DNA from 2 places in the Mycobacterium toneyamaense genome. Region 2 is predicted to be linked to the other one. Evidence: riboswitches for the same ligand, from Rfam matches in the RefSeq annotation. Region 2 holds a riboswitch; the other holds the start of a gene.

Region 1 (11,052 bases), 1.0 Mb from region 2:
TGCAGCGTCACCACCGCCGTCACCGGCAGCGCGCGGATCAGCGCCATCAGCTCAAACTGGTGCCGGATATCAAGGTGGTTGGTGGGCTCGTCGAGCAGCAACTCGCGGGGCTCCTGGGCCAGCGCCCGGGCGATCTGCACCCGCTGCTGCTCACCACCGGACAGCGTGCGCCAATCCCGGTCGCGCAGGGCTGTCGTCTCGGTCTGGTGCAGGGCGCGCTCGACGGCGCGGCAGTCGGCCTCGGTGTCACCAGACCAGATGCCGCGGTGCGGAATTCGGCCCAGCCGCACGATCTGGCCGACGGTCAGGTCGAGCTCGGTGCTGACCTGCTGCTCGACCACCGCGACCCGTTGCGCCACCGCGCGACGACGATGACCGGCGAGCGGACGTCCGTCGAGCAGCACGGCACCAGTGTCGGGATGCCGTAGCCCGGCCAGCAACCGCAACAGCGACGACTTGCCGGCGCCGTTGGGCCCGAGCAGCCCCAGCGTCTCACCGTCGGCCACGACCAGCGACACCCCGTCGATGACGAGCCGACCGCCCGTCGACCAGCTGACGGATTCAGCGGCGAGCCCGCTCGTCATCGAAACCTCCGGCGCCGAGCCAGAATCCACATGAAGATCGGCACACCGACGAGCGCCGTCACCACGCCGACCGGCAACTCCTGCGGCGCGAATACGGTGCGGGCGGCGGCGTCGACCCAGACCATGAAGATGGCGCCGGTGATCGCGGTGACAGGCAACAGCCGGCGGTGCGACGGCCCGACGATCATCCGGGCCGCGTGCGGCAACACCAGCCCGACGAAACCGATTGCGCCGGCGGCGCTCACCAGCACGGCCGTCAGGAGAGCCGTCGTCGCCAACAAGACGGCGCGCACGCGCCGCACCGAGACACCCAGCGCGGCGGCCGCATCATGGCCGAACGCGAACGCGTCCAAGGCATCTGACTGCAGCCAGCAGATGGCCAGGCACGCCGCGCACACCAGACCGCACAGTGCCACCTGAGACCAGCTCGCCCCGGCCAGCGAGCCGAGCAACCAGAACAGCACCCCGCGGGTCTGCTGCGCGTCGGCGGAGGAGAAGACGACCAAGGCGGTCGTTGCCGAAAAGAGCTGAGTGCCGGCGACCCCGGCCAGCACCACCCGGTCCGGCCCGCCGCCGGACACCGCGGCGAGGGCCAGCACGAGCACGAACGCGAGCACCGCACCGACGAACGCCCCGCCCGACAGCGTCAGGGCGCCACCGATCCCCGCGACGACGACCAGCACCGCTCCCGTGGACGCACCGGACGAGATGCCCAGCATGAACGGGTCGGCCAGCGGGTTGCGCATCAGCGACTGCAGGATCGCGCCGCAGATCGCCAGGCCCGCGCCGCAGATCGCGGCGAGCAACGCGCGGGGCAGTCGCAATTCCCAGACGATGCCGTCATCGATCGGCGGGATGTCGGCGGCGCGTCCCCAAAGATGTTGCGCGACGACGGCATACACGTCACCCACGCCGAGGTCGGCCGGCCCGATGACCATGGCCGCCACGATCGACAGCACCAGCCCGACCAGGCCGAGCGCCACCATCCCGGCGGTGCGCACCGCCGTCAGGACTTCCCGCCCAGTCCGAATGCGCGGAGCCCGGACGCGACGGTCTCGACGGCGTCGACGTTGCGCAGCGACGGATCCATCGCGCTGGCCGGCAAGATGATCCACCGCTTCTCCCGCACGGCCTTCAACTTGCTTGCGGCCGGGTCGGTTTCGAGGAACTTGATCTTGTCGGCGACGCTGTCGCCGTCCTTGCCCCGGGTGAGGTCGGCGAGGACCAGCATGTCGGGGTCACGCTGCAGGATGGCCTCCCACGAAATCTCGGGCCACAACTGCCTGCTGTCGGCGAACGCGTTGCGCGCCCCGACCGCGGTGGTGATGATGCCGGGCGCTCCGCAGCAGCCCGCGATGTACGGAGTTCTGGTACCGGCGTACCACCACATCAGGGAGACACCGTCGGCCCTGAGACCGATGGTTGCGGTCGCCATGCGCGCCCGCAACGTCGACACCAGCTTGTCCCCGCGCTCTGAAACCCCGAAAATCCGGGCGACATCGGCGATTTCGGCATACATGTCGTCGAGCGTCAACGCCCGCGCCTGCGGCGCGTCCTGACCGCCGCACTCACTGGAGGACTGATACGTCGGCACCCCGAGGCGCTCGAACCGCTCCCGTGGGGCGACGCCCTGATCGGTGAACGACCAGTCGAACGTCGCATAGACGAAGTCGGGCTTCTCTGCCAGTACCCGCTCGAACGACGGGAAATCCCGGCTCAGCACAGGCACTTTGGCGTTGTCGGCGGCGAGGTCGGGCCGGACGTCATCGCTCCAGGACGCGGTGCCGGCCATCCGGTCGGCGAGCCCGAGCGCCAGGAGCAGCTCGCTGGCCGGCTGGTTGATCGAAACCGCGCGCTGCGGCGGCGATTTCACCGTCACCGTGCGTCCGCAGTTCTGCAGCGTGACGGGATAGCCGGCGGTTCCAGCGTTGACGGTTCCTGTCGCCCGCGGTCCGCTACACGAGCAGACGAGCGAAACAACCAGCGAGACAAGCAGAATGGTACGTCGAGACACGGCGGCGCCTTCCGATCCGGGACTCAGGTCGCGGAGTCCATGCGTGGGCGGGACCTCGCGCCGCCAGGCCGCGAGAACCCGAGCCAGCAGGTCTTCGGACTCGGGATCATCCAGGCCGGAGCGCCTTCCCAGCCCACGTGGGGCCAGTGGCCATTGCTCCGCCTGTCCCCCTTACCGCTGCGCGTCAGTTCCGGTTTCGCACCGGATTCCCTGACCCAACCGCGTTGGGTTCGACTGGCTCGAATCGGACCATACCAGCGCCGTCGCGAACCGTGCCGCCGGCGTGTCGTCCTCTCCTGTGGCACATGCGATTTGGAGTGGTCAACTTTCCTTGACGCGTCAGGGAAAGTTGACGGCTCCCAGCGAAAGGCACCAAGGGAGAGAGCCCCGGGACGGGCTGCCGGTCCGCGAATGTGCGACCAGATCGCCAGAATCGCTGGGAGGGCGATCTGTGTGCACCGTCGCGGCGCCGCGGGAGCGCGAGAAACCTACGACTCGGCGCGCTTGCCCTTCAGGCCGCGCCAGAAGAGGTTGATCATCAGCTCGGTGGCGTCGTTGACGTCGGTGTCGCCGGCACTGACGCGGGACGCGATGGCCTCACCCGCACCCACCAGGGCCACGGCCATCATCTCGAAGTCGCTGTCCGGCTCCGGGTTTCGGGTACCCGCGCTGAGCAGCCGCGCCACCAGGTCGATGATCTTCTCGCGACCCTCACGCACGGTGTGGGCGAACGCCTGCGAGCTGGTGGCCTGCGTGTAGAGCACGATCCACGACGCCCGATTTCGGTCGATGTACGTCATGAACGACAGCACGGCGTTGCGCAGCAGGTCGCGCGGGCTCTGCGCGAAGTTGATGTCCGCGCGGACGGTGTCGACGAAGCGCGTCAGCTCCCGGTCCAGGCACGCCGCGAACAGCTCTTCCTTCGAGCCGTAGTAGAGGTACAGCATCGGCTTGGAGATCTCGGCCTGCGCGGCGATCGCGTCCATCGAGGTCTCGTGATAGCCGTTCACCGAGAACATCTGCACGGCGGCGTCGAGCATCTGCTGTTCGCGGACGGCCCGCGGCAGCCGCTTGGTTCCACCTGCCATCAGATCAGGGTATGCAACGAGCGGCCTACTTCACGCATTTCGCGCCCGGCCCCTTCATGCCCGCCACCCGCAGCACCGACTTGTCGACCTGCGCCTGGTCCAGCTGCCCGGCCTGCACCGCCGCCTCCAGCTTGTCGAGCACGTCCGGGATGCCGTCGGTGGTGATCCACAGCGCGACGTCCGCGCCGGCCTGCAGCGCCTTGAGCGCCGCGTCGGCCACGCCGAAGTGCTGGGTGATGGCGGCCATGCCGGTCAGGTCGTCGGTGAACACCACGCCGTCGAACGGCGGGCCGCCGTACTCGCCGCTGCGCAGCAGGTCGTAGGCCGGCTTGCTCAGGCTGGCCGGGTCGTCGCCCTGCGTCAGTCCCGGCACCTGCAGGTGGCCGACCATCACAGCGACGGGCTGCTGCGTCGTCAGCGTCCGGTACGGCACCAGGTCGTTGTCTTTGAGCGCCTCCAGCGGCGGCGTCTTGACGCCGCCGGTGTGCGAGTCGCCCGAGCCGTGCCCGTGTCCCGGGAAGTGCTTGAGCACCGGGACGAGCCCCGCCTCACGCAGCCCCGCGGCGTACGCACCGGCGTACTCGGTCACCTTCTGCGGGTCCGCGCCGAACGAGCGGTCGCCGATGACCTCGTCGTCGGCCTCTTCGGTGACGTCGGCGTCGGGCGCGAAGTCGACGGTGATGCCGAACTTGTCCTTCATCTGCTGCCCGCGGTCCTTGGCGATGGCCTGAACCTCGGCCGGGGTCTTGGTCGCCGCCAGCACGCGCGCCGACTCCTGCGGGCCGATCAGCTTCTTCAGCCGGGACACCCGGCCGCCCTCCTCGTCGATGCTGACCGCCAGCGGCAGCGCCCCGGATGCGGCCTGCAGCGCCGGGATCGAGCCGTCCGACAGCATCGACAAATCCGTCCAGCTGCCGATGAAGATGCCGCCGACCTGCTGCTGCGTCACCGCGGCGCGGGCATCGGCGGCGTCCTTGACACCCACCATGAGCAGCTGGGCCAGCTTCTGGCGCAGGGTGAGCGTGCTGAGCAGCGCGTGCGGATCGCACGGCGGGGCGGTCGGTGCGGGCGCGTCCATCGGCTTGCTCGAGGACGCGGTGCTGGAGGCCTGGCTGGACGTACTGGACGCGGCCGGACGGTCGGACGACGACGAGCAACCGGCGACCAATCCGGACACCAGTGCCAGCGCGCCGAGGGTTCGGGTCAGGGACATGGGTTTCGAGCCTAACGGTTCCGGTCGCGGTCCCCCGGGACCCCGTGAGACGGCCGCCGAAACGGGGCCCAGGCAGGTCGTCATGCTAGTTTGGGCGCCATGGACCGCTTCCTCGTGCCCGCCGGAGCCAGCATCGTGGTCGGTCTGTTGCTCGGCGCTGCAGCGGTCTTCGGCACCACGCTGATGCTGGAGCAGGACACCAAGCCGACGCTGCAATCGGGCGATCCAGCGTCATCGGTGCTCAACCGGGTCGAATACGGCAACCGCAGCTGATCCCGTAGCGCCCCTCTCGCGGCGCTGCCTATGGGTCGTCAGCGCGGTCGCACTGGTCCTGACGTTCGCCCAGTCACCGGGCCGGGTCTCGCCCGACACCAAACTCGATCTCACCGCCAACCCCGCGCGTTTCCTGGCGCGGGCGGCGAATCTGTGGAGCAGCGACCTGCCCTTCGGCCAGTCGCAGAACCAGGCCTACGGCTATCTGTTCCCGCACGGGACGTTCTTCCTCGCCGGTGACGTCATCGGCCTGCCCGGCTGGGTGACGCAGCGGCTGTGGTGGGCGTTGCTGCTGGTCGTCGGGTTCTGGGGAGTCATCCGGGTCGCCGAGGCCCTGGGCATCGGCAGCCGGTCCTCCCGCGTGCTCGCCGCCGTGGCGTTCGCCCTGTCCCCGCGGGCGCTGACGACGCTGGGCGCCATCTCCTCCGAGACGCTGCCCATGATGCTGGCGCCGTGGGTGCTGCTGCCGGTGATCCTGGCGCTGCGTGGTGACCCGAGGGTTCGGCAGCTGGCCGCGCGCTCGGCCGTCGCCGTTGCGCTGATGGGCGCCGTCAACGCCGTCGCCACGCTGACCGGCTGCCTGGCCGCGCTCATCTGGTGGGCCGCGCACCGGCCCAACCGCCGCTGGTGGCGCTTCACGGCGTGGTGGTTCGGCTGCACGCTGCTCGCGATCCTGTGGTGGGCGGTCGCGCTGCTGCTGCTCGGCCGGATCAGCCCACCGTTCCTGGACTTCATCGAGTCGTCGGGCGTCACGACGCAGTGGCTGTCACTCACCGAGGTGCTGCGCGGCACCTACGGCTGGACGGCATTCGTCGCGACCAACGCGACGGCCGGTTCGTCGCTGGTGACCGGTTCGGTGGCGGTGCTCGCCACGACGCTGGTCGCCGCCGGCGGCATGGCGGGCCTGGCCATGCGCAGCATGCCGGCCCGGGGCCGCCTCATCTCGATGCTGCTGTTCGGTCTGCTGCTGCTCGCGGTCGCCTACTCCGGTGGCCTGGGCTCGCCGATCGCGCACCAGGTGCAGATGTTCCTGGACGCTGCCGGCACCCCGCTGCGCAACGTCCACAAGCTCGAGCCCGTGCTGCGGCTGCCGTTGACCCTGGGCTTGGCCCACGTGCTCGGCCGCATTCCACTGCCCGGCAGCGCGCCGCGTCGCGAATGGATCCAGGCGTTCGCGCACCTCGAGCGGGACAAGCGGATGGCCGTCGCCGTAGTGCTGCTGACGGCGCTGGCCGCCGGCACGTCACTGGCATGGACGGGTCGGCTCGCCGCACCGGGTGCCTACCGCGCCATTCCGCAGTACTGGCACCAGACCGCGGACTGGCTCGACGCGCACAACGCCGAGACGCCGGGCCGCGTGCTCGTCGCGCCGGGCGCGCCCTTCGCCAACCAGGTCTGGGGAAACACGCACGACGAACCCCTGCAGGTCCTGGAACGCGGCGCATGGGGCGTACGCGACTCGATTCCGCTGACACCGCCCGAAACGATCCGCGCCCTGGACTCCGTGCAACGCCTGTTCGCGACCGGCCGGCCGTCCGCCGGATTGGCCGACACCCTGGCCCGCCAAGGCATTTCGTTCATCGTGGTGCGCAACGACCTGGACCCCGACAACTCGCGCTCGGCGCGGCCGCTGCTGGTGCACCGGGCCATCGAGGGTTCCCCCGGCCTGACGCGGGTGGCCCAGTTCGGTGATCCGGTCGGCCCCGGCACGCTGGACGGCTTCGTCTCCGACAGTGGCCTGCGGCCGCGCTACCCCGCCGTCGAGATCTACAAAGTGACGGGTGCCGCCACCACACAGCCCTACCTCGCCGACACCGACACCATGCCCCGCATCGACGGCGGCCCCGAATCACTGCTGCGCATCGACGAGCGCCGCCGCCTGATGGGCCGAAACCCCTTGGGCCCCATGGTCTTGACGCAGGATGCGCAGCGCGCCGGACTCCCGGTGCCCGAGGTCACCGTCACCGACACCCCGCTGGCCCGCGAAACCGACTACGGCCGCGTCGACGACCACTCGTCGGCGGTCCGGGCGCCCGACGACCCGCGCCGCACCTTCAACCGCGTCATGGACTACCCCAGCCCAGGCGCCACGACCGCCTACGGCCAGTGGCCGGGCGGACGGATCACCACGTCGAGTTCGTCGTCCGATTCCACCGCACTGCCCAACGTGGCAACGGCGGCCGGGCCGGCCGCCGCGATCGACGGCGACACCTCGACCAGCTGGGTGTCCAGCTCGCTGCAAACCGCTGTGGGGCAATGGCTTCAGGTCGACTTCGACCACCCGGTCACCAACGCGACCATCACCCTGACGCCGAGCGCCACCGCGGTCGGCGCCCAGGTACGCCGCATCGAAGTGGCAACGGCCAACGGCACCAGCACTATTCGCTTCGACCAGCCCGGCAAGCCATTGACCGCGGCGCTGCCCTACGGCGAGACGTCGTGGGTGCGGTTCACCGCGACCGGCACCGACGACGGCTCCCCCGGCGTGCAGTTCGGCATCACCGATTTCTCCGTGACGCAGTACGACGCCTCCGGCTTCGCCCACGCCGTGAGCCTGCGGCACACCGTCGACGTGCCCGGCCCGCCTGCGGGATCGGCTGTCGCACAATGGGATTTGGGCAACGATCAGCTGGGCCGGCCCGGTTGCGCCGAGGGCCCGAACGGGGTCCGGTGCGCCGCCACCATGGCGCAGTCGCCCGAAGAGCCCGTCAACATGAGCCGCACGCTCACCGTGCCGGCGCCGATGGCCGTCGTCCCCACGATCTGGGTGCAGGCCCGGCAGGGGCCGCACCTGGCCGACCTGGTCGGCCAGCCGGGCACCACCCGCGCGTCGGGCGACTCGGACGTCATCGACGTCGCCGGATCGGCCTACGCCGCCACCGACGGCGACCCGCGCACCGCGTGGGTGGCCCCGCAAGGCATCGTCCAGTTCCGTAACGGCGCCAACCTGACCGTGCACCTGCCGGCGCCGACGACCGTCAGCGCCCTGCGACTGGTCCCCAGCGCCTCCGAGCTGCCGGCGCATCCGACCGTCGTCGCCGTCGACCTGGGCAACGGACCGCAGGTCCGACGGATCGGCGACGGACCGCAGACCATCAAGCTCAACCCCGCGAAAACCGACACCATCAAGCTGTCGATCCTCGACTGGCACGACCTGATCGACCGCACGTCCCTGGGATTCGACCAGGTGAAGCCGCCCGGCCTGGCCGAGGTCACCGCCCTCGACGACCACGGCGCACCGATCGCCGCCGCCGACGCCGCCGCCAACCGCCGCCGTGCCATCACGCTGCCGTGCGGCCGCGGGCCGATCGTCGCGATCGCCGGCCAGTTCCTGCAGACCTCGGTGCACACCACGGTCGGCGCGCTGCTCGACGGCAAGCCCATCGCGGCCCAGCCGTGCCAATCCGCGCCGCTGCAACTGCCCGCCGGTAAACAGGAGTTGCTGATCAGCCCCGGCCCGTTCTTCACCGTCGTCGGCGCCCGTCTGACCGGCCCGCTCGCCGCCCACATCCACAGTGCCGGGGCGACTCCCGCGCGGCTGAAGAAATGGACCTCCGATCACCGCGAGGTGGACGTGACGCCGTCTCCGGTGCAGCGGGTGCTCGTCGTGCCCGAGAGCGTAAACCCCGGCTGGACGGCCCACACCGCCAACGGCGCCATCCTCACGCCGGTGACGATCAATGGCTGGCAGCAGGGCTGGGTGCTGCCGGCCGGTACCGCGGGCGTCGTCACGCTGACGTTCGCGCTGAACACCCCGTACCGGATCGGGTTGTTCGGCGGGCTGGCGCTGCTTCCGCTGCTGGCGCTCTTGGCGCTGCTGCCGATGCGGCGCCGCGTCGACGACGAGCCGACGCCGACCTGGCAGCCGCGTCCCGCGGTGGTCGGCGTAGCCCTCGTCGGATTCGGTGTCCTGGTGGCCGGATTCGCGGGTCTGGCGACCGTCGCGGCGGCCATCGGCATCCGGTTCCTGCTGAGGTCGCGGGAGCGGTGGCTGGACGGCTGGACCGTCATCGCCTCGGCGAGCGGCCTCATCGGCGCGGGCGCGGCGCTCAGCGCGTACCCGTGGCGGTCGGTGGACGGCTACGTCGGGCATTCGCCGTGGGTGCAGTTCCTGGCGCTGATCTCGGTGGCCGCGCTGGCGGCGTCGTTGTGGGACGCGCCGCGGGCGAAAAGCGGATAACTGTCAGCGCCGGCGGCGCAGGGCCGGCAACGCGATCAGGCAGGTGGCCGCGAGCACGCCGACTCCGATGGCGAAACCGATGCCGGCGCTGCGCAGCCCCCAGTGCTGTGCGGCCAGGCCTTCGCCGATGACGGGCAGCGAGATGGCCAGGTAGGCCACCACGAACAGCGTCGAGCTGACTTCAGCGCGCCGCTCGATTGGTGTGGCCTCGGTGATGGCGGCCAGGCCGCGGCTGAAGCTGATGCCTTGTCCCGCACCGGAAATGACGGCGGCAGCGACGACCCCGGCCAGTGAGCTGGTGATCAGCGCCGCCGCCAAGGCGATCATGCCGAGCACCAGCATCGCGCAACCCACGGCCATCGCGCGGTGCGGCTGCGTCTGGTTGGCCGCCACCTGGGCGATCGCCGAGGCGAGGAAGGTGCAGCTGGCGACCAGCCCGGCCGCGGCGTGGTTGTGAATGCCGATCATGGTGGACAGGAATGACGGCGCCAGCGCGGCGAACAGCCCCATGCAGGCGAATCCCGCGAACGTCCCGATCGCGGCGAGGGTGAAAGTGCCGCGTACCTCCGCGGGAAGCTGCAGCCGTTGTATACCGAGTTGCCCAGTCCTGGCTGATGTTTCGGGAATCGCGACGACCGCAAGGCCCGCCGCCACCGCCAGCACGATGTGCAGCGCGAACGCCAGCTGCAGCGGTGCCGGGCAGTATTGGACGAGAACACCGGCCAGGAAGGGACCCGCACCCAGGCCGCCGATGTTGGCGACGGTTGCGATGGCGGCGGCCCTGGTACGCCATTTCGGTGGTGCGGCTTCGATGATCGCTGCGGTGGCCGTGCCGGTGAAGATGCCGGCGGACAGTCCCGACAGCACCCGAGCGGCCACCAGGGTCGTCACATCACCGGCCATCAGGAACGTCGCGGCGCTGGCGACCGCGAGGGCGACCCCGGCGAGCAGGACCGGTCGTCGACCGATGGCGTCGGACCAGCGTCCGAACAGCATCAGCGCCGCCAGCACCCCACCGGCGTAGGCCGCGTAGATCACCGTGCCGGTGAGAACGGTGAAGCCCATGGTGTCGGCGTAGAGCGCATACATCGGGGTGGGCAATGTCGTGCCGGCCATGATCACGGCGAACGCGTACGCCAGCAGCCCGGTGGCCACTGGGCCACTGGCCCTTCGGTTTCGACTGCTCGACGTGCGTGCCTCGGCGCCGACCGTCATAACTGCTTCGACGGCGCTGATACGGAGGACAGCGGAGTCATGGCCTGCACGGCGGCCCGCGTTGTTCCGGCGAGGTCGTGGACGGCGATGTGGCCGATGTAACCGTCGGGGCGGACGAGCACCAGCGTGTCCCGCGTCAAGCCGTAGATCTTGGCGAATTCTCCGGTCGGGTCGCCGAACACGCCGTCGGGGCCGCCGCGGCCTGCATCGACGACGAGGCGGTCGAGTGACGCGCCCGCGGTGGGCCACTCGAGTGCTGCCAGCGCGGCGGCGGCGTGCCGACCGTAGGCCAGCGCGGTGAAATGCGATCCGCGGTAAGCGTCGAACAGTCGCACGCGGCGCCCGTCCGCGGTGACGAGGTCGGCGTCCGGCGCGCGGTCACCGACGCGCAGCGTCGCGGTGTCGTCGGCGGCCGGCGGCGCCAGCGGCCCGCCGCGGTAGGTCAGGGCGAGTTGTTTCTCGTCCTTTCCGCGCCGCAGGCTCGA
Region 2 (11,052 bases):
CGCGCGCGCCGCCACCGAGACGCCGCAGCCGATCACCAACACCTTCGATACGCCGGTCACCGTCGACGGCAAGGTCTACGCCCCCGGGCAGTTGATCTACCCCGGATTCGACGCCGACCTGCTGTGGAAGTTCCGGTGGTACTCGCTGATCGACCAGGCGTTGATCTGGACGGTCATCGGGCTGGTGTTCGGCGGGCTCGTCGAGCGCTACCTCGGTGGCGCCAGGAAGGCCGCACCGGCACAGGACGTGGCAGCCGCGCTCTGACGATTGCGGTTGCCGCGCACTACAGTTCGAGGCATACCGACACAGAAAGGCGGCAGCATGCTGGTTGTCACGACGAATGACCTGCCCGGGTGGGAGATTCAGCGGGTCTGCGGTGAGGTGTTCGGCCTCACCGTCCGGTCCCGGAACGCCTTCGCGCAGATGGGCGCCGGGTTCAAGGCGATGTTCGGCGGCGAGCTGCAGGGCATGACCAAGAACCTCGCCGAGAGCCGCAACGAAGCCATGGGCCGGCTGCTCCAGGAATGTCACGCCCGCGGCGGCAATGCCATCATCGGGATGCGGTTCGACACCACCGAGATCGGTGACGTGTGGACCGAGATCTGCGCGTACGGCACTGCGGTACAAGCGGTTCCGGTCACCGACGCCGCCCGCTACACCGCACAGCAGTTGGGTTACGGCGGCGGTCCGGGCCCGGCACAGGGCCCGACAGGGTAATCTCCACGGCGCAGCTGGTTTGCCAATGACGCTTCGGTGTCTGCGGCGTCGAATGGCGGGGAACCGCCATGAGAGGGAACCCGGTGAGAATCCGGGACTGTCCCGCAGCGGTATGCAGGAACGACCGCCGTCATCCGCACTGGTCCGCATCGGACTGGGAAGCGACGGCCACTAGGTGCACCCGAAGGGTGCGTGCCTGCGAGTCCGAAGACCTGCCAGCTGTGCCGGATGCGCCGCGTCCGGCGGTGCATCGCCTCGTGGAATGGGCTGATCGCCGAGGGCGGTTTGTGCTGTCCTCGATGAATGTCCTTGGGCGGTGCGCACTTCCGTCGCATTTGAAGGACGTCAGTTGTCAACACCATTCACCGCAACCATTCTCGGCGCGCCCCGCATCGGTCCGAACCGTGAACTCAAGCGGGCCGTCGAACGCTATTGGGCGGGCCGGATCGACCGGGCCGCGCTCGAGGAAATCGCCGCGGGCCTGCGCCGCGAGACCATCGCCGCGTTGTCGGCCGCCGGACTGGATTCCATTCCGGTCAATACGTTTTCCTACTACGACCAGATGCTCGACACCGCGGTACTGCTCGGCGCCCTGCCGAGTCGCGCGGGCGGCATTGCCGATGATCTCGATCGCTATTTCGCGGCGGCTCGCGGGACGGCGGACATCGCACCGCTCGAGATGACGAAGTGGTTCGACACCAATTACCACTACCTGGTCCCGGAGATCGGCCCCGACACCACGTTCACACTGCATCCGGACAAGGTGCTGGCAGAGCTCAAAGAGGCTCAGGCGCAGGGTATTCCGGCCCGGCCGGTGATCGTCGGGCCGATCACGTTCCTGGCGCTGAGCAAGGCCGTCGACGGCGCCGAGGTGCCCATCGGGCGCCTCGGCGAGCTGCTGCCGCTGTATGCCGAACTGCTGGGCCGACTCGCCGCAGCCGGTGCCGAGTGGGTGCAGATCGACGAACCCGTCTTGGTCACCGACATCCTGGACGGCACTGCCAACGCCGCCGAATTGGCCGAGTATGCCTACGCCACGCTCGCGGCAGCCGCCGAACGTCCGGCGATCCTGGTCGCGACCTACTTCGGCGAGCTGGGGAGTGTGCTGCCGGCGCTGGCGCGCACGCAGATCGACGGCGTCGCAGTCGATTTCGTCGCCGGCGGTGACCAGCCGACGGCCGGAATTCCCGGTCTCGCGGACAAGCTGTTGGTGGCCGGCGTCGTCGACGGCCGCAACGTCTGGCGCACAGACCTGGAGGCCGCACTGGTCCGGCTGGAGTCAGTGCAGGAGTCGGCACGTTCGGTGGCTGTGTCCACGTCGTGCTCGACGCTGCACGTCCCGTACTCGCTCGAGCGCGAGGACGGTCTCGACGACGCGCTCCGCGGCTGGCTGGCGTTCGGTGCCGAGAAAGTCGACGAGGTCGCGACGCTGGCGACGGCGCTGCGCACTGGCCGGGGCTCGGTGGCCGCGCAGCTCGAGGCATCGAACCGGGCGGTCGCGTCACGCAGGCACGACCCGCGACTGCACAACGCCGCCGTCCGAGCCCGGCTCGGCACGGTCCTGTCCGGTGGCATCAGCCGCGGGCCGGCCGCCGAACGGCGTAAGGCACAAGACGCCCGCCTGCATCTGCCGGCACTGCCGACCACGACGATCGGTTCGTTCCCGCAGACCGTCGAGATCCGCAAGGCCCGGGCGGCGTTCGTCGCCGGCGAGATCGACGAGGCCGATTACATCGGCCGGATGAAATCCGAAGTCGAGACGGTGATCCGGTTGCAGGAGGAACTCGGCCTCGATGTGCTGGTGCACGGCGAGCCCGAGCGCAACGACATGGTGCAGTACTTCGCCGAGCATCTCGACGGCTTCTTGACCACCAAGAACGGCTGGGTGCAGTCGTACGGCAGCCGCTGCGTGCGCCCGCCGGTCCTCTTCGGCGACGTCACCAGGCGGCAGCCGATGACGGTCGAGTGGGCGACCTACGCGCAGACGTTGACCGACAAGCCCGTCAAGGGCATGCTCACCGGCCCGGTGACGATCCTGGCCTGGTCGTTCGTTCGCGACGATCAGCCGCTGGCGGACTCGGCCAACCAGGTGGCGCTGGCCATCCGGGACGAGACCGTCGATCTGCAGTCCGCCGGCATCGCGATCATCCAGGTCGACGAGCCGGCGTTGCGAGAGCTGCTGCCGCTGCGCAATGCCGACAAGGCGGCCTACCTGCAGTGGGCGGTCGACGCGTTCCGGCTCTCGACGTCGGGCGTCAGCGACGCCACGCAGATTCACACGCACCTGTGCTATTCGGAGTTCGGTGAGGTGATCGGCGCCATTGCCGATCTCGATGCCGACGTGACGTCGATCGAGGCGGCACGCTCACACATGGAGGTCCTCGACGACCTCAACGGCATCGGGTTCTCGAACAGCGTCGGCCCCGGTGTGTACGACATTCACTCGCCCCGGGTTCCCACCACCGGCGAGATGGCGACATCGCTGCGCCGTGCGCTGGATGCCGTTCCGGCAGAACGGCTCTGGGTGAACCCGGACTGCGGGCTGAAGACCCGCAAGACCGACGAGGTGACCGAGTCGCTGCGGCGCATGGTGCAGGCGGCACTGTTGGTTCGCGCCGGATAGCTCGCCGATGACTGCGCTCCGGAACCTGAGCCAGGTTCCGGAGCGCAGTTCTTTTCGGGGTCACGCGGCAGTGCGTCACCTGAAATAAAACCGGCTGCCCGAGCCTTGACCTTGCTGGGCCAGCGCCCGGAAACCGATTGGAGACGAATCGATGTCGCGAGTAGTGCAGTTCGCCGAATACGGCACACCTGAGGTTTTGCGAGTGGTCGATGTCGAGCCGCCGGCTCCCGGACCCACCCAGGTGCGAATCGCGGTACGTGCCGCGGGCGTCAATCCGATCGACTGGAAGATCCTCGGCGGATACATGCGCGAACTGATGCCGCTCGAGCTGCCCGCCGGTGTGGGGTCCGACGTGGCCGGCGTCGTCGACGCCGTTGGGTCCGAGGTGACCGAGTGGGCGGTTGGCGACGAGGTTCTGGGCCGGTCGACGACAGGTTCGTTCGCGGATCTTGCGCTGGCGGAAGCTGCCGAGCTCGTCCGTAAGCCTGAGGGCGTCGGCTGGGAAGTGGCGGGCTCGCTGGCAGGCGCGGGCGGCACTGCGTACACGGTGCTGGGGAAGCTCGGCGTCAAGGCGGGCGACACCCTGCTCATCCATGCGGCCGCGGGCGGCGTAGGTACTTTTGCCGTCCAGCTCGCAAAGGCTCAGGGTGTCAATGTCATTGGCACGGCGGGTGAATCCAACCACGAATACCTGCGTTCGCTCGGCGCGACGCCGGTCACCTACGGCGATGGTCTGCTCGAGAGGGTGCGGGCCGCCGCACCCGACGGAGTCGACGCCGTTCTCGACGCCTCCGGTCGCGGCGAGATTCCGTTGTCGATCGAGCTCACCGGCGATCCGGCCCGGGTGCTCACGCTGGTCGCCTTCGACCAGGCCGACACCGGCATCGAGGTGCACGCCGGTGGGTCCGGAAGCGAACTGGGCGCCGCCCTTCGCGAACTCGCGACGCTTGTCGCGCAGGAACGTCTTGCCGTCTCGATCAGCGAGACGTACCCGCTGACCGAAGCCGGTGCCGCGCTCTCGGCGAGCACGACGGGCCATGTGCACGGCAAGCTCGTCGTCGTGCCGTGAACACTACGACGGTCAGCTGACCACCACCAGCAGGTCATTGCCTTCGACACTGGCCGTGGGCGCCACCGCGAGCCGCGTGACGGTACCGGCTCTCGGCGACGTGATGGCTGCCTCCATCTTCATCGCCTCGATGGTGGCGACCGTTTGGCCGGCGCTCACCCGCTCGCCAACGGTCACCCGGATCGTCACGACGCCGGCGAACGGCGCCGCAACGTGGTCCGGGTTGCCGCGGTCCGCTTTCTCCACCGCGCGGACTGCGCTGTCGATCGACCTGTCCCGCACCAGGATCGGGCGTAGCTGACCGTTCAACAGGCACAGCACCGTCCGCATGCCGCGGTCATCGGGCTCGGAGATGGCCTCGAGACCGATGAGCAGCTCGACGCCCTTCTCCAACTCGACGCGGTGCTCTTCGCCGCGGCGCAGCCCGTAGAAGAACTGGTTGGCGCTCAGGCGGGAGGTGTCGCCGAATTGTTCTCGATGCGTGCGGAATTCGCGGGTCGGACCGGGGAAGAGCAGCCGATTCAGGGCCGCTCGGCGGGTAAGACCGGGTTCCGCCAGTTCGGCGTAGTCCTCGACGGTGAGGGTTGCCGTCGGCCTGGTGTCGGACCTTCCGCGAAGGGCCTTGCTGCGCAAGGGTTCCGGCCAGCCGCCGGGCGGGTCGCCGAGCTCGCCGCGGAGGAAGCCGATCACCGAATCCGGGATGTCGCAGCGGTGCGGGTCGGCGGCGAACTCCCCGGCGCTCATCCCGGCGCCGACGAGCGCCAGCGCAAGATCACCTACCACCTTGCTCGACGGCGTCACCTTCACCAGCCTGCCGAGAGCGTGATCTGCTCCGGCATAGGCGTTTTCGATGTCCTCGAACCGGCCGCCCAGCCCGAGGGCGGCGGCCTGGGTACGCAGATTGCTGAGCTGCCCGCCCGGGATCTCGTGGGTGTACACGCGGCCGGTCGGTGCGGGCAGGCCCGCCTCGAACGGCGCGTAGACGCGGCGCAACGCCTCCCAATACGGTTCCAGCTCACAGACGTTTGCCAACGACAGACCGGTGTCGTGCGCGGTGTGCGCGGCTGCCGCAACGATCGACGACAGCGCAGGCTGGCTGGTGGTGCCGGCCAGCGGTGCCGCCGCCCCGTCGACTGCAGAGGCACCGGCCTGCCAGGCCGCGACGTACGTGGCCAGCTGTCCACCTGGGGTGTCGTGGGTGTGGACGTGTACAGGCAGGTCGAAACGGGATCGCAACGCCGACACGAGTTTTGCCGCCGCGGGTGGTCGCAGCAGACCGGCCATGTCCTTGATTGCCAGCACGTGGGCACCGGCATCGACGATCTGCTCGGCCAGCTTCAGCCAGTAGTCGAGCGTGTACAGCGTCTCCGCGGGGTCGGAGAGGTTGCCGGTGTAGGACATCGCGACTTCGGCCACCGCGGAACCGGTTTCGCGCACTGCATCGATCGCCGGCCGCATCGACTCCACGTTGTTCAGCGCGTCGAAGATGCGGAAGATGTCGATGCCGGTGGCGGTGGCCTCCTGTACGAACGCCGACGTGACCGATGTCGGATAGGGTGTGTAACCCACGGTGTTCCGGCCGCGCAACAGCATCTGGAGGCAGATGTTGGGCATCGCCTCCCGCAGCGCGGCCAGCCGCTCCCACGGGTCCTCTTTCAGGAACCGAAGCGCCACGTCGTAGGTCGCGCCGCCCCAGCACTCGACCGACAGCAGCTGCGGCGTCATGCGCGCCACGTACGGGGCCACCTTGACCAGGCCCGAGGTACGCACTCGAGTTGCGAGTAGCGACTGATGGGCGTCGCGGAACGTGGTGTCGGTGACCCACAGCCGCGGCGACTCCAGCAGGGCGGCCGCAAAGCGCTCTGGGCCGAGCTCGGTCAGCAGCTGCTTGCTGCCCGCCGGTGCCGGACCGTCGAGATCGATCTTCGGCAGCTTGTCACGTGGATACACAGCCGATGGACGACCGCCATGCGGTTGGTTCACCGTGACATCCGCGAGGTAGTTGAGGATGCGCGTGCCGCGGTCCCCTGGAGTGTGGGCCGTCAGCAGTTGCGCACGCTCGTCGATGAACGATGTCGACACCTTGCTTGCGGCGAAGTCCGGATCATCGAGAACCGCTTGCAGGAAGGGGATGTTCGTCGACACCCCGCGGATGCGGAACTCCGCGAGGGCGCGTCGGGCCCTCCTGACCGCCGTCGCGAAGTCGTGGCCGCGGCAGGTGAGTTTGACCAGCATCGAGTCGAAGTGGGCGCTGATCTCCGCACCGACGTTGGTGCCGCCGTCCAACCGGACGCCGGCACCGCCGGGAGAACGGTAGGCGGTGATCCGGCCGGTGTCGGGACGGAAACCGTTGGCGGGATCTTCGGTGGTGATGCGGCACTGCATGGCGGCGCCACGGATTCTGACACGATCCTGGCTCAGCCCGAGCTCGGCCAACGACCGGCCGGCCGCGATCCGCAACTGGGCGGTGACCAGGTCGACGTCGGTGATCTCCTCGGTCACCGTGTGCTCGACCTGAATGCGCGGATTGCACTCGATGAACACATGGTGCCCGCGCTCGTCGAGCAGGAACTCGACGGTTCCGGCGCAGAAGTAACCGATCTGGCGCGCGAATGTCACCGCATCAGAACAGATCCGGTTCCGCAGTTCGTCGGTGAGGTTCGGGGCGGGGGCCAGCTCGACCACCTTCTGGTGCCGGCGTTGCACACTGCAGTCCCGTTCGAAGAGATGGATCACCTCGCCGGTTCCGTCGGCCAGTATCTGCACCTCGATGTGGCGGGGGTTGAGGACCGCCTGCTCGAGGTAGACGTTCGGGTCACCGAAAGCAGACTCCGCTTCGCGCGACGCCGCCGCGATGGCCTCGGCCAGCGCGGCCGGCTCGGTCACCCGCCGCATGCCACGTCCGCCACCACCCGAGACGGCCTTGACGAACAGGGGAAACTCCATACCGGCTGCGGCCGTGAGCAATTCGCTGACTGACGCAGACGGAGCCGACGATGCGAGCGCCGGTAGGCCGGCGGTTCGGGCCGCGGCGATGGCGCTGGCCTTGTTACCGGTCAACTCCAGGACGCCGGCACTCGGGCCGACGAACGTGATGCCGGCCGCGGCGCACGCTGCCGCGAGTTGGGGGTTCTCCGAGAGGAATCCGTATCCCGGGTACACCGCGTCGGCGCCGGACAGCTGGGCCACCCGGATGATGTCGGGCACCGACAGATAAGCCCGAACGGGATGGCCAGGCTCGCCGATCTGGTAGGACTCGTCGGCCTTCAATCGGTGTGGGGAGTTCCGGTCCTCGTGGGCGTATACCGCCACCGTCGCGATACCCAGCTCATAGGCCGCCCGGAAGGCCCGGATCGCGATCTCACCCCGGTTGGCGACGAGGACTTTGGTGATGGCGCGCTCAGGCAATGGAACGTTGTGGTTGGCCCGAGTATTCACTCAGGGGACGGATCAGTGCGTTCGACGCCGCTTGTTCCATGATGTGTGCGGTCCAGCCCACGATGCGGGCCATCACGAAAAGCGGTGTGAAGACCGGGATGTCGAAACCCATGAGGTAGTAGGCCGGCCCGGTGGGGAAGTCGAGGTTCGGCTTGATCCTGGTGGCGGTGAACATCTCGCGCTCCAGCACGGTGTAGATGTCCAGCCACCGCTGGCCGCCGCGGGCTGCCACCACCCGGTCGAGCGCAGCCTTCATCGTCGGCACCCGAGAGTCACCGTTCTTGTAGACGCGGTGTCCGAAGCCCATCACCTTCTCTTTGCGAGACAACTTGCCGTGCAACCACTTCGGGGCGTTCGCGGCCGAGCCGATCTCCAGCATGTCGTGCATGACGGCCTCGTTGGCGCCGCCGTGCAGCGAGCCTTTGAGGGCGCCGATGGCGGCGGTCACCGCGCTGTAGATGTCCGACTGCGTGGAGGTCACCACCCGGGCGGCGAACGTGGACGCGTTGAAGCTGTGCTCGGCATACAGCACCATGGACTGGGAGAACGCGACGACGATCGCCGGTTCGGGGACCGATCCGAAGCACATGTTCAGGAAGTTCTCGGCGTATCCCAGCTGACTGTGCGGTTGGATGGGCGAAAGTCCTTGCCGTCGGCGGATATCGGCGGCGACGATCGTCGGCAGGACGGCGAACATGCGCAGTGACTTGGCGTAGTTGGCGGGAGTCGTGCTGTCGTCCTCTTCCGGATCCTCGGCGCCGAGGTAGCTGATCGCGGTGCGGACCACGTCCATCGGGTGGCAGCTCTCGGGCAGCTTGGCCAGCAGCGAGTACATCGACCGGTCGATCCGCCGGGACGCCCGCTCGCGCTGGCAGAACATCGCGAGTTCGTGTTCGGTCGGCAGCTCGCCGTGCCACAGCAGGTAGGCCACCTGCTCGAACGTGCAGTGCGTCGCCAGATCCTGTACCGGATAGCCCCGGTAGGTCAGGCTGTTGGTCTCGGGCACGACTTTGGAGATGGCGGTGGTGTCGACGACGACACCGGCCAGACCCTTGTGGATGTGGGGCGGTTGAGTGGTCATGATTTCACGTCCTGGAGGGTGAAATTGAAGATGTCGGAATCGAATTGGTTGTATTCGGCATAGCGCAGCAACTCGTACAGCCGGCTGCGGTGTTGCATCTGGCCGAGCAGGCCGGCCTGGGTTCCGGCGGTGTGGATTTCGCGCAGGCCCATCTCGACCGCGTGCATCGCCAGACGCAGCGTGGTGACCGGGTAGATCACCAGGTTGTAGCCGATGTCTGACAACCGCTGGGCCGTCACGAGTTCCGACTTGCCGAACTCGGTCATGTTGGCCAGCAGGGGAGTGTCGACCGCTGCCCGGAACTGCTCGAATTCCCTTGGGGTGGACAGTGCTTCGGTGAAGATCAGGTCGGCGCCGGCATCGGCGTAGGCCTTGGCCCGGTCGATGGCCGCGGCGATGCCCTCGATTCCGGCGGCATCAGTGCGCGCACAGATGACGAAGTTGGGGTCCCGGCGAGCGGCGACCGCGGCACGCAGTCGCTTGATCATCTCGGTGGCCGGCACGACTGCCTTACCGTCGAGGTGGCCACAGCGCTTGGGGTTCACCTGGTCCTCCAGATGGCAGCCGGCCAGCCCGGCATCCTCCAGGATCGTGATGGTGCGTGCGGCGCTCATCGGCTCGCCGAAGCCGGTGTCGGCGTCCACCAGGGTGGGCAGGTCGGTGGCCGCGGCGATCTGGGCGCTGCGGGCGGCCACCTCGGTCAAGGTGGTCAGCCCGATATCGGGCAGGCCCAGGTCGGCCGACAGCACCGCGCCCGAGACGTAGACCCCCTCGAAGCCGATCTCTGACACCAGCTTCGCCACCAGTGGCGAGAATGCGCCCGGATAGCGTTGCAGCCGGCCGGAATTCAGTGCCGTCCGCAACGCCACCCGCTTGTCGGCGGCCGAGACCCGCGAGCCGAGCAGGCCGGCGCTCATCGGAAAATCCCCGACGGGATCGTGGGCGCCTTGTCCAGCACGACCTGGTCGACGCGCACGTTGAGGGCGCCGAGGCTGCCCGGCTTCATGGCCGCAAGGCCGTCGACCACGGCCAGGAACCGGTCCTGCTCGGCAGGGGCGACGACGCCTTCGGCGAGCGTGGTGAACTTGTCGCGGTACTGCTCACGCCCGAACGGACGCGCGCCGAGCGGGTGCGCGTCGGCCACGGCCAGCTCGTCGACGATCACCTCGCCGCTCTTGAGCGTCACCACGGCCCGGGCGCCGAACGCCTTCTCCGCCGGGTCATTCGAGTGGTAGCGGCGGGTCCACTCCGGGTCCTCGACGGTCGAGATCTTGTGCCACAGCTCGATGGTGTCCGGCCGGCGGGCGCGCTCGGGCGCGTACGACCGTTCGTGGTGCCACTCACCGTCCTGCAGTGCGACCGCGAAGATGTACATCACCGAGTGATCCAGGGTTTCCCGTGTTGCATCCGGGTCGAACTTTTGCGGATCGTTCGAGCCGGTGCCGATCACGACGTGCGTGTGGTGACTGGTGTGCAGCACGATGGTGGCGATCTGGTCGACATCGCCGATCCGCGAACGCATCCGGCGCGCCAGGTCGATGGGGGCCTGGCTCTGGTACTCGGCGCTGTGTTCCTTGGTGTAGCTGTCCAGGATGGCCAGCTTGGGTTCACCGGGGCCGGGCAGCGGCACCCGATAGGTGTGCTCGGGCCCGGACAACAGCCAGGCGATGACGCCGTCCTCGCCTTCCCAGATGGGGGCGGGGGAGCCTTCACCGCGCATGGCACGGTCCACGGCCTCGATCGCGACCTTGCCGGCCAGCGCTGGGGCGTAGGCCTTCCAGCTGGAGATCAGACCCTTGCGGGACTGGCGGGTGGCGGTGGTGAGGTGCAGCGCCTGGCCGACCGCGGCATAGATGGTCTCGGGGTCCAGCCGGAGCATGGTGCCGAGGCCGGCGGCGACGGACGGGCCGAGGTGCGCGACGTGGTCGATCTTGTGTTCGTGCAGGCAGATTCCGCGGACCAGGTCCATCTGCACCTCGTATGCGGTGGCGATGCCGCGGATCAGGTCGGCGCCGCGGACGTCGAGCTGCTGGGCCACCGCGACCAGGGCCGGGATGTTGTCCCCCGGGTGCGAGTACTCGGCGGCCAGGAAGGTGTCGTGGAAGTCGAGTTCGCGGACGGCC

Evidence for each region. A riboswitch is a leader RNA that binds a small molecule or an ion and turns the genes downstream of it on or off. The one in region 2 is predicted to bind cobalamin.
Region 1: linked by a shared signal. The riboswitch ahead of ACZ5IQ_RS01170 (ABC transporter substrate-binding protein) and the one ahead of metE (5-methyltetrahydropteroyltriglutamate--homocysteine S-methyltransferase) in region 2 are both predicted to bind cobalamin.

What each region holds. Positions count from the first base shown of each region.
Region 1 is NZ_AP040333.1:247,602-258,653, reverse strand. Features, by position in the region: gene ACZ5IQ_RS01180 (ABC transporter ATP-binding protein) at 1-584, opposite strand, end outside; gene ACZ5IQ_RS01175 (FecCD family ABC transporter permease) at 581-1,570, opposite strand; gene ACZ5IQ_RS01170 (ABC transporter substrate-binding protein) at 1,591-2,598, opposite strand; cobalamin riboswitch at 2,667-2,852, opposite strand; gene ACZ5IQ_RS01165 (TetR/AcrR family transcriptional regulator) at 3,087-3,686, opposite strand; gene ACZ5IQ_RS01160 (glycoside hydrolase family 3 N-terminal domain-containing protein) at 3,712-4,899, opposite strand; gene ACZ5IQ_RS01155 (DUF2613 domain-containing protein) at 4,999-5,172, shown strand; gene ACZ5IQ_RS01150 (alpha-(1->3)-arabinofuranosyltransferase) at 5,123-9,352, shown strand; gene ACZ5IQ_RS01145 (MFS transporter) at 9,356-10,507, opposite strand; gene ACZ5IQ_RS01140 (FAD-dependent monooxygenase) at 10,564-11,052, opposite strand, start outside.
Region 2 is NZ_AP040333.1:5,374,367-5,385,418, reverse strand. Features, by position in the region: gene ACZ5IQ_RS26110 (CbtA family protein) at 1-265, shown strand, start outside; gene ACZ5IQ_RS26105 (YbjQ family protein) at 323-718, shown strand; cobalamin riboswitch at 745-952, shown strand; gene metE (5-methyltetrahydropteroyltriglutamate--homocysteine S-methyltransferase) at 1,068-3,341, shown strand; gene ACZ5IQ_RS26095 (NADP-dependent oxidoreductase) at 3,493-4,410, shown strand; gene ACZ5IQ_RS26090 (pyruvate carboxylase) at 4,423-7,803, opposite strand; gene ACZ5IQ_RS26085 (bifunctional 2-methylcitrate synthase/citrate synthase) at 7,811-8,929, opposite strand; gene prpB (methylisocitrate lyase) at 8,926-9,846, opposite strand; gene prpD (2-methylcitrate dehydratase PrpD) at 9,843-11,052, opposite strand, start outside.